Regions from separate parts of the Thioalbus denitrificans genome, predicted to be linked through region 2. Evidence: predicted binding sites of a transcription regulator. Region 2 holds the regulator's gene; the other holds the start of a gene.
The links. Region 2 encodes sigma-54, which starts transcription at its own class of promoters, with help from an activator protein. Its sites were predicted from a motif close to TGGCANGNTNCNTGCTT; they were not measured.
Positions count from the first base shown of each region.

Region 1 (5,565 bases), on a different contig from region 2:
AGATCTACGCCGATCTCGTGCGCTACCAGGTGGCCCTGGAGGAGAAGAACCTGGCCCTGGAGCAGGCCCACGCCTTCATCAACGGGGTGCTGGGAGCCATGTCCGACGTGCTCATCGTGTGCGACACCGAGGGCCGCATCCTGGAGACCAACCGGGCCCTGGAGCGGCTCACCGGCCTGCGCCCGGAGCAGTGCACCGGGCGTCCCTTCGCCGAGCTGTTCAGCGCCGAGTCGCGGTCCCTGGCCGAACGCTTTCCCGAGCACATGCGCTCCACCGCGCCGGTGCAGGACTGCGAGGTCTCCCTGGCGGGCGGCGACGGCCGCCCGGTGCCGCTGTCCATGAACTGCAGCCCCCACCTGGACCACAGGGGGCGGCTCATCGGCATGGTGCTCATCGGCCGCCCGGTGGGCGAGCTGCGGCGCGCCTACGAGGCCCTCAACCGCGCCCACGCCGAGCTCAAGGAGGCCCAGCAGCAGGTGGTGCAGTCGGAGAAGATGGCCTCCCTCGGCCGGCTGGTGGCCGGCGTGGCCCACGAGCTCAACAACCCCATCAGCTTCATCTACGGCAACATGCACGCCCTGGAGCGCTACCGGCGCAAGCTGGAGACCTACCTGCGGGCACTGCACGGGGACAAGACGCCGGACGCCCGCGCGCAGCTGCGCCGGGATCTGCGCATCGACCACCTGCTGGAGGACCTGAAGCCCCTGGTGGAGGGCTCCCTGGAAGGGGCCGAGCGGGTGCGCGACATCGTCGACGATCTCAAGCGCTTCTCCTCCAGCCAGCGCGGCCCGCGCACCCCCTTCAATCTCGCCGAGGTGGTGGAGCGGGGCACCCGCTGGGCCCTGAAGGAGGTGCACGAGACCATCGCCGTGACCTCGGACCTGCCGCCGGACGTGGAAGTGACCGGCTACGCCGGCCAGATCCAGCAGGTGGTCATCAACCTGGTGCAGAACGCCGTGGACGCCCTGCGCGGGACCCCCGCGCCGCGGCTGGAGATCAGCGGCCGGGTGGAGGGGGGGATGGTCGTGATCCGCTTCCACGACAACGGGCCGGGCATCCCCCCGGAGAACCTGCACAAGCTCTTCGACCCCTTCTTCACCACCAAGCCGGTGGGCGAGGGCACAGGCCTCGGGCTCTCCATCAGCTACCGCATGATCCGCGAGCACGGCGGCAGCCTCAGCGCGGAAAACCCGCCCGACGGCGGCGCCCTGTTCACCCTGCGCCTGCCGCTGCAGTCCTGACGCCCGCCCCCGCCCGGACCTGGTCAGCGACCTTCCACCCGCCATCCAACCTGCCGCGCCCGGTATCCGATCCGGCGCCGCGCGTCGACCCGCCGGACTGACACAAGTCACGGTTTTAAAAGATTATTCCACCTGCTGGCACAAACCCTGCTCCACTCCCGCTGCCATCCCACGGCCAACGACAAGAACGCAGGCGCCCGCGACAGCGGACTGCGATGGAGAGAGGGATCAACCATGGCGAAAACCGAAACCTTCTACGAGGTGATGCGACGGCAGGGCATCAGCCGCCGCAGCTTCCTCAAGTACTGCAGCCTCACGGCCACGGCCCTGGGGCTGGGCCCGGCCTACGTGGGCCGCATCGCCCAGGCGATGGAGACCAAGCCCCGCACCCCGGTGCTGTGGCTCCACGGCCTGGAGTGCACCTGCTGCTCGGAGTCCTTCATCCGCTCGGCCCATCCGCTGGTCAAGGACGTAGTGCTGTCCATGATCTCGCTGGACTACGACGACACCATCATGACCGCCGCCGGCCACCAGGCCGAGGCGATACTCGAGGAGGTGCGCAGCAAGTACAAGGGCAACTACATCCTGGCGGTGGAGGGCAACCCGCCGCTGAACCAGGACGGCATGTCCTGCATCATCGGCGGCCGGCCCTTCGTGGAACAGCTGCGCGAGGTGGCCGCCGACTGCAAGGCCATCATCTCCTGGGGCTCCTGCGCCTCCTGGGGCTGCGTCCAGGCGGCCCGGCCCAACCCGACCCGGGCCACGCCGGTGCACAAGGTGATCACCGACAAGCCCATCATCAAGGTGCCGGGCTGCCCGCCCATCGCCGAGGTGATGACCGGGGTCATCACCTACATGCTCACCTTCGAGCGCATCCCCGAGCTGGACCGCCAGGGGCGGCCGAAGATGTTCTACAGCCAGCGCATCCACGACAAGTGCTACCGCCGGCCCCACTTCGACGCCGGCCAGTTCGTGGAGGCGTGGGACGACGAGTCGGCGCGCAAGGGCTACTGCCTCTACAAGATGGGCTGCAAGGGCCCCACCACCTACAACGCCTGCTCCACGGTGCGCTGGAACGGCGGCGTCTCCTTCCCCATCCAGTCCGGCCATGGCTGCATCGGCTGCTCCGAGGACGGTTTCTGGGACAAGGGCAGCTTCTATGACCGCCTCACCGACATCCACCAGTTCGGCGTCGAGGCGAACGCCGACGCCGTGGGCGGCACCGCCGCCGGGGTGGTGGGCGCGGCCGTGGCCGCCCATGCCGCGGCCAGCGCCATCAAGCGCGTGCGCGAGAAAGGAGACGAGTAGATGACCACCACGACACCCAACGGCTACAACCTGGACACCACCGGCCGCCGCCTGGTGGTGGATCCCGTCACCCGCATCGAGGGCCACATGCGCTGCGAGGTGAACGTGGACGCGAACAACGTCATCCGCAACGCGGTCTCCACCGGCACCATGTGGCGCGGGCTGGAGGTGATCCTGAAGAACCGCGACCCGCGCGACGCCTGGGCCTTCACCGAGCGCATATGCGGGGTCTGCACCGGTACCCATGCGCTCACCTCGGTGCGCGCCGTGGAGAACGCCCTGGGCATCCAGATCCCGGAGAACGCCAACTCCATCCGCAACATCATGCAGCTGACCCTGCAGGTGCACGATCACCTGGTGCACTTCTACCATCTCCACGCCCTGGACTGGGTGGACGTGGTGAGCGCGCTCAAGGCGGATCCGAAGGCCACCTCCGAGCTGGCCCAGAGCATCTCCAGCTGGCCCCTCTCCTCGCCCGGCTACTTCCGCGACGTGCAGGGGCGGGTGAAGCGCTTCGTGGAATCGGGGCAGCTGGGACCGTTCATGAACGGCTACTGGGGCAACCCCGCCTACAAGCTGCCGCCCGAGGCCAACCTGATGGCGGTGGCCCACTACCTGGAGGCGCTCGATTTCCAGAAGGAGATCGTGAAGATCCACACCATCTACGGCGGCAAGAACCCGCACCCCAACTGGCTGGTGGGCGGGGTGCCGTGTGCCATCAACGTGAACGGCACCGGGGCGGTGGGCGCGGTCAACATGGAGCGGCTGAACCTGGTCTCCTCCATCATCGACCGCTCCATCGAGTTCGTGAACCAGGTCTACATCCCCGACCTGCTGGCGGTGGCCAGCTTCTACAAGGACTGGCTCCACGGCGGCGGGCTGTCGGCCACCAACGTCCTCTCCTACGGCGACATCCCGGAGCGGGCCAACGACAACTCGGCGGACAACCAGCTGCTGCCGCGGGGCGCCATCATCAACGGCAACTTGGCCGAGGTGCACGACGTGGACCTCACCGACCCGGACCAGGTGCAGGAGTACGTGGCCCACTCCTGGTTCACCTATCCCGACGAGAGCAAGGGCCTGCACCCCTGGGACGGGGTCACCGAGCCCAACTTCGAGCTGGGGCCCGGCACCAAGGGCAGCCGCACCCGCATCGAGCAGATCGACGAGAACGCCAAGTACTCCTGGATCAAGGCCCCGCGCTGGCGCGGCCACGCCATGGAGGTGGGGCCGCTGGCGCGCTACATCATCGGCTACTCCAGGGGCATCCCGGAGTTCAAGGAGCCGGTGGACAAGGTGCTCACCGACCTGGGGCTGCCCGTCACGGCGCTGTTCTCCACCCTCGGGCGCACCGCCGCCCGCGGCCTGGAGTGCGCCTGGGCGGCGGACAAGATGCGCCACTTCCAGGACAAGCTGGTGGCCAACATCAAGGCCGGCGACTCCAGCACCGCCAACGTGGACAAGTGGGACCCCTCCACCTGGCCGAAGGAGGCCAGGGGGGTGGGCACCACCGAGGCACCGCGGGGCGCGCTGGGGCACTGGATCCGCATCCGCGACGGGCGCATCGAGAACTACCAGGCGGTGGTGCCCACCACCTGGAACGGCTCGCCCCGGGATCCGGCCGGCAACATCGGCGCCTTCGAGGCGGCGCTGATGAACACGCCGCTGGCGGATCCGGAGCAGCCGCTGGAGATCCTCCGCACCCTGCACAGCTTCGACCCCTGCCTGGCCTGCTCCACGCATGTCATGAGCCCGGAGGGGGAGGAGCTGACCCGGGTGAAGGTGCGCTGATCGTCACCGCACGCCCGGGCGCACCCGCCCGGGCGTGCCAACCGGAAGGAGAACACCTATGCGGACACAAGCAAACCAGGTGGCCGTCTACGTCTACCAGGCGCCGGTACGGCTGTGGCACTGGATCAACGCGCTCGCCATCACCGTCCTGGTGATCAGCGGCTACTTCATCGGCAGCCCGCCGCCCACCCTGCCCGGCGAGGCCAGCGACCACTTCCTCATGGGCTACATCCGCTTCGCCCACTTCAGCGCCGCCTACCTGTTCGCCATCGGCCTGCTGGCGCGGCTCTACTGGGCGCTGGTGGGCAACCGCCATGCCCGTGAGCTGTTCCTGCTGCCCCTGTGGAGCGGGAAATGGTGGCGGGGGTTCTGGAACGAGCTCTCCTGGTACCTGTTCCTGCGCAAGGAGCCGCAGAAGTACGTGGGCCACAACCCGCTGGGACAGTTCATGATGTTCACCATGCTGGTGCTGGGGGGGCTGTTCATGATCGCCACCGGCTTCGCCCTCTACGGCGAGGGACTGGGGCGGGGCAGCTGGGCCGACACCCTGTTCGGCTGGGTCATCCCCCTGTTCGGCCAGAGCCAGGACGTGCACACCTGGCACCACCTGGGCATGTGGTACCTGGTCATCTTCGTCATCCTCCACGTCTACGCGGCCATCCGCGAGGACATCATGTCCCGCCAGAGCCTCATCAGCGCCATGGTCAGCGGCTGGCGCCGGTTCAAGGACGACCGCCCCGACTGACAGCCGGTCCGTGCGCCTCCCGTACGACCTTCCGCGCGGCGCCTGCCGCGCTTTTTTTTGCCGGCAATCCACCGGTTCGGAATGGAAGCATACCGTACATATTTACAACAAACCGGTTAGTCAAATTACACATGATGGCGGGGACGGTGTGTAGCGGCGGGTCAAAACGAGCCGCCAAACAGAGACATAGGCGCACACGGGAGCATTGGCCCGGTTCCTGCTCATACCTGATAAAAATCATAAATAAATAGCTGGATGGAGGATGTCATGCAGACCACCCCGAGGGTGCTCGTCCTCGGCATCGGCAACCTGTTGTGGGCCGACGAGGGCTTCGGCGTGCGGGCCGTGGAGGCACTGCACCGGCGTTACCGCTTTCCCCCCCATGTGCGCCTGCTGGACGGCGGCACCCAGGGCATCTACCTGGTCCAGGACGTGCGCGAGGCCGACATCCTGGTGGTCTTCGACGCCATCGACTACGGC
Region 1 is NZ_QPJY01000001.1:168,353-173,917, reverse strand. It holds gene DFQ59_RS00755 (sensor histidine kinase) at 1-1,241, shown strand, start outside; gene DFQ59_RS00750 (hydrogenase small subunit) at 1,476-2,549, shown strand; gene DFQ59_RS00745 (nickel-dependent hydrogenase large subunit) at 2,550-4,340, shown strand; gene cybH (Ni/Fe-hydrogenase, b-type cytochrome subunit) at 4,399-5,085, shown strand; gene DFQ59_RS00735 (HyaD/HybD family hydrogenase maturation endopeptidase) at 5,353-5,565, shown strand, end outside.
Region 1: the regulator sigma-54 is predicted to act here: its motif matches at 1,378-1,394, upstream of DFQ59_RS00750 (hydrogenase small subunit).

Region 2 (5,565 bases):
AAGAAGCTGGAATACCAGGGCAAGAGCCGCATGCTGGTGCTCATCGGCGAGGCGAAGGTGACCCAGGGGCGCAATACGTTCAGCGGGCAGCGTATTGAATATGACCTGCAGCGCGAGTCGGTGCTGGCCACCGGCGGCAGCGGCGAGGGCGGCAAGCCGGGCCGGGTGCAGATGACCATCGTCCCCTCCAGGGGCGGCGACAGCAAGCAATGAGCGTCCTGGAAACCCGCGGGCTGGGCAAACGCTACGGCGCCCGCGAGGTGGTCCGCGATGTCTCCCTGCGGGTGGAGAGCGGCGAGGTGGTGGGCCTGCTGGGCCCGAACGGCGCCGGCAAGACCACCTGCTTCTACATGATCGTGGGCCTGGTGCGCTGCGACAGCGGCGCCATCACCATGGATGGAGCCGACCTGACCCGGGAGCCCATGCACATTCGCGCCCGGCGCGGCATCGGCTACCTGCCCCAGGAAGCCTCGGTATTCCGCAAGCTCACCGTCGAGCAGAACATCATGGCCATCCTGGAGCTGCGCCGGGATCTCACGCCCGGCAAGCGCCGGCGGCTCGCCGACAGCCTCATGCACGAGTTCCACGTGGGCCATCTCCACGACAATCTCGGCATCAGCCTCTCCGGCGGCGAGCGGCGGCGGGTGGAGATTGCCCGGGCGCTGGCGACCGAGCCCCGCTTCATCCTGCTGGACGAGCCCTTCGCCGGCGTGGACCCCCTCTCGGTACTCGATATCCAGCGCATCATCAGCCACCTGCGCGACCGCGGCATCGGGATCCTGATTACCGACCACAACGTCCGCGAGACCCTCGGCATCTGCGACCGCGCCTACATCATGAGCAACGGCAACGGCATCGCCCACGGCACGCCGGCCGAAATCCTCGACAACAGCCAGGTCCGGGACGTCTACCTGGGCCACGAGTTCCGCCTGTGACTTCCCGCCTCCCCGGTCGCGGGGATACCCGCGCGGCCCGTGCCCCTATCTGCACGGCATGTTATTTGCGTTACAATCCGGACATAACGACAACGGATACCGGATATCCGTTTACGCCTAGACGACGACGCGCCGTATGAAACCCTCCATTCAGCTCCGGCTGAGCCAGCAACTCACCATGACGCCGCAGCTGCAGCAGGCCATCAAGCTGCTGCAGCTCTCAGCGCTCGACCTGCAGATGGAGGTCCAGGAGGCGCTGGAGACCAATCCCATGCTGGAGCTGGCGGAGGACGAGGTCGAAGCGTCGGGTGAGGCGGAGGCGCCATCGACGTCGGGCAGCGAGGCCGAGGACCGCGACCTCGACCTCGAGCGCAACGACGCGGACATTCCCGCGGACCTCCCGGTGGACAGCGCCTGGGACGACATCTACGACGTGCCCAGCAGCAATTCCGGGCCCGACGAGGGTGACGAGCAGGAGTTCGCCAATGTCAGCCATGGGGGCGAGTCGCTCCAGGAGCACCTCCTCTGGCAGGCCAGCCTCGCCCATTTCAACGACCGCGACCTGGAACTGGCCCGGCTGCTCATCGACGCCATCGACGAACGCGGCTACCTCGGCGCCACGCTGGAGGAGCTCCTGGCCAGCCTCGACCCCGAGTTCGAGGTGGAGCTCGACGAGCTGGAGGCGGTCCTGCACCGCATCCAGACCTTCGACCCCCTCGGGGTGGGCGCCCGCAACCTGGGCGAATGCCTGTCCCTGCAGCTGCGCCAGCTGCCCGCCGCCACGCCCTGGCGCAGCGAGGCGCTGAACCTGGTGGAAAACCACCTGGAACTGCTGGGCTCCCGCGACTACGCCCAGGTCCAGCGGCGGATGAAGATCAGCGAGGACGAGCTGCGCGAGGTCATCCAGCTGATCCAGACCCTCAACCCCCGCCCCGGCAACGAGGTGGGCGGCGAGGAGCCCCAGTACGTGGTGCCGGATGTCACCGTGCGCAAGCACCGGGGCAGCTGGCTGGTGGAGCTCAACCCGGAGGCCTCCCCGCGACTGCGCGTGAACCCCAGCTACGCCGCCCTCGTGCGCCGGGCCGACAACAGCCAGGACAACAACTTCCTGCGCACCCAGTTGCAGGAGGCGCGCTGGTTCCTGAAGAGCATCCAGAGCCGCAACGAGACCCTGCTGAAGGTGGCCACCTGCATCGTGGAGCACCAGCGCGGCTTCCTGGAGCACGGCGAGGAGGCCATGAAGCCCCTCGTCCTGCACGACATCGCCGAAGCGGTGGAGATGCACGAGTCCACCATCTCCCGGGTCACCACCCAGAAGTACATGCTCACCCCCCGTGGTATCTTTGAGCTGAAATACTTCTTCTCCAGCCACGTCAGTACGGCGAGCGGAGGCGAGGCCTCCTCCACGGCGATCCGGGCGCTCATCAAGAAGCTCATCGCCGCCGAGCACCCGTCCAAGCCGCTCAGCGACAGCAAGATCGCAAAAATCCTGTCTGATCAGGGAGTCAATGTGGCACGCAGGACCATCGCAAAGTACCGCGAGGTCATGGCGATACCGCCATCAAACGAAAGAAAGCGCCTGCTATAAGGCTTAAGGAGTCAGCTATGCAGACCAACATCACCGGTCATCACGTCGACATCACCCCGGCACTGCGCGACTATGTGAACTCGAAGCTGGAGAAGGTCGAACGCCATTTCGACAACATCACCAACGTGCACGTGATCCTGGGCGTGGAGAAGCTGCGGCAGAAAGCCGAGGCCACCATCCATCTGAGCGGGGCCGAACTGTACGCCGACGCCGAGCACGATGACATGTACGCGGCCATCGATGCCCTGGTGGACAAGCTCGACCGGCAGGTGAAGAAGCACAAGGAAAAGTCCCAGGCTCACAACCACGAGAGCGCCAAGCGCGCCTGAGCCCGGAACCGGGGAGGGCTGACGGGGCCGGCGGCCCCGTCAGCCCCGTCCCGGACTCGAACCCACGACAACCGCGGCGGACCCGGACCGAGACCAGTGAGAGACGCCAGACGATTGAAATCGAACGGATCGCCCCGCACAGTGACGAATCACCATGCACCTGCGTGACATCCTGACCCTCGAACGCACCGCGACCGACGTCATCGCCGGCAGCAAGAAGCGCGCGCTGGAATTCCTCGGCGGCCTGGCGGCGACTGACGAGCCGGAGCTGGACCCCACCGAGGTGTTCGAGAGCCTCATCGCCCGCGAGCGCCTCGGCAGCACCGGCATCGGCCACGGTATCGCCATTCCCCACGGACGGCTGAAGAACAGCGACCACGTCATCGGCGCGCTGGCGCACCTGCAGGAGCCCATCGACTTCGACGCCATCGACGACAAGCCGGTGGACCTGCTGTTCGCGCTGCTGGTGCCCGAGAACGCCACCGAGGAGCACCTCGAGGTCCTGGCACGGCTGGCCCAGCTGTTCAGCGACGAAGAGGCCCGGCAACGGCTGCGCGAGGCACCCGACGCGGCAGCGCTGCTCCAGACGATCCTGAGTTACGAGGCCGCCGAAACGGATGCCCCGGACGATCAGCATACAAAACCTGTTTGAAGTCCAGCAGGAGAATCTCTGCCTCACCTGGATTGCCGGCCAGGCCGGCGGCGAACGTTCCCTGAGCCTCCCGGATCTCCCCGTGACCGGGCTCGCGGGCTTCTACAACCCGATACATCCCCACGCGATTCCCCTGCTGACCGACGCCGAGCTGGCGTGGCTGGAGCGGGAGGCGGATCCGGCCCGGGATCCGTTCGCGGCACCGGCGGTCCTCGCCATCCTGACGGGGGACGGCGCGCCCCCGCCCCGGCTGGTGGAGCACGCGGAGCGGAGCGGATTTCCCCTGTTCAGCTCCCGCCTGGAACCCCGGCGGCTGATCAACCGTCTCAACTTCTATCTCACCCAGTCCCTCTCGGCGCGCATCACCGTCCACGGCGTGTTCATGGAGGTGCTGGGCGCCGGTGTGCTGCTCAGCGGCGAGAGCGGCATCGGCAAGAGCGAACTGGCCCTCGCCCTGCTCAGCCGCGGGCACCGGCTCATCGCCGACGATGCCCCGGAGTTCGCCAATACCGTTCCGCGCATGCTGGTGGGCTACTGCCCGGAGCCGCTGCACGACTTCCTTGAAGTTCGCGGACTGGGCATACTCAACGTGCGGGCCATGTTCGGCGACAGCGCCCTGGCACCGGAGCATGTACTGGACCTGGTGATACACCTCAAGGAGATGGAAGGCCATGAACTCGCGGCCATCGACCGGCTGCACGGCGTCCAGCGCCGCCGCGAAATGCTCGGCATCGAGGTGCCCGAGGTGACCATTCCGGTGGCGGAGGGACGCAACCTGGCGGTGCTGGTGGAGGCCGCCGTGCGCAACGAGCTGCTCAAGAGCCGGGGCTACGACGCCGGCACCGAGTTCATCGAACGCCAGCGGGCCCACATCGAGCGGGGACCGGCATGAACCTGGTGGTCATCAGCGGTCTGTCGGGCTCGGGCAAGAGCATCGCCCTGCAGACCCTGGAGGACCTGGAGTACTACTGCGTGGACAACCTCCCGGTCGGCCTGCTGCCGGCCCTGGCCGAGCAGCTCAGCGAAGCCGGCGCCCTGCCCCGCGGCGGGCGGACCGCGGTGAGCATCGACGCGCGCAACCTGCCCGCCGACCTGGCCCGCTTCCCGGAGATCCTGGCCGCGGTCAAGGCCCGCGGCCTGGGCTGTCAGATCATCTTCCTCGACGCCGAAAACCCGGTGCTGCTGAAGCGCTTCAGCGAAACCCGCCGGCGCCATCCCCTGAGCCGCGGCGACCTGCCCCTGCGCGAGGCCATCGACCGCGAGCGGGAGCTGCTCGGCTCCATCGCCTCCCTGGCCGATCTGCGGGTGGACACCAGCGCGCTCAACATCTACCAGCTGCGCGACATCATCCGCGAACGGGTGGCGGGCAAGCGGATCGGGGAACTGTCGCTGCTGTTCCAGTCCTTCGGCTACAAGCGCGGCATCCCCACCGATACCGACATCGTCTTCGACGTGCGCTGCCTGCCCAACCCCTACTGGGAGCCGACCCTGCGCCGGCTCACCGGCGAAGACGCGGAGGTCATCGCGTTTCTGGAGGCGCACCCGGAGGTGAACGCCATGTACAACCAGATCCGCGACTTTCTGGAATACTGGATCCCGGCCTTCGAGACCAACAACCGCAGCTACCTCACGGTCTCCATCGGCTGCACCGGAGGCCACCACCGTTCCGTCTACCTGGTCTCGCGCCTGTCCCGCCATTTCCGCGGCCAGCGCGACAACGTACAGACCCGCCACAGGGAGCTCTCATGACTGTCGGACTCCTGGTGATCACCCACAACCGCATCGGCGAGGAGCTGCTCTCCAGCGCCGTCGGCACCCTGGGCATCTGCCCGCTCTGCACCGAGACGCTGGTGGTCCGCTCCGACTGCGACCCCGACCAGCTGCGGGAAGAGGCCCGGGCCCAGCTGCAGCGCCTGGACCAGGGCGACGGCGTGCTGGTGCTCACCGACATCTACGGCTCCACGCCGAGCAACATCGCCCACTCCCTGCTCGACCCGAAAGGGGTGCGGGTGGTTTCCGGCGTGAACCTGCCCATGCTCCTGCGGGTTCTCAACTACCCCC
Region 2 is NZ_QPJY01000003.1:53,292-58,856, forward strand. It holds gene lptA (lipopolysaccharide transport periplasmic protein LptA) at 1-213, shown strand, start outside; gene lptB (LPS export ABC transporter ATP-binding protein) at 210-935, shown strand; gene DFQ59_RS08535 (RNA polymerase factor sigma-54) at 1,072-2,523, shown strand; gene hpf (ribosome hibernation-promoting factor, HPF/YfiA family) at 2,541-2,852, shown strand; gene ptsN (PTS IIA-like nitrogen regulatory protein PtsN) at 3,007-3,504, shown strand; gene hprK (HPr(Ser) kinase/phosphatase) at 3,470-4,396, shown strand; gene rapZ (RNase adapter RapZ) at 4,393-5,253, shown strand; gene DFQ59_RS08560 (PTS sugar transporter subunit IIA) at 5,250-5,565, shown strand, end outside.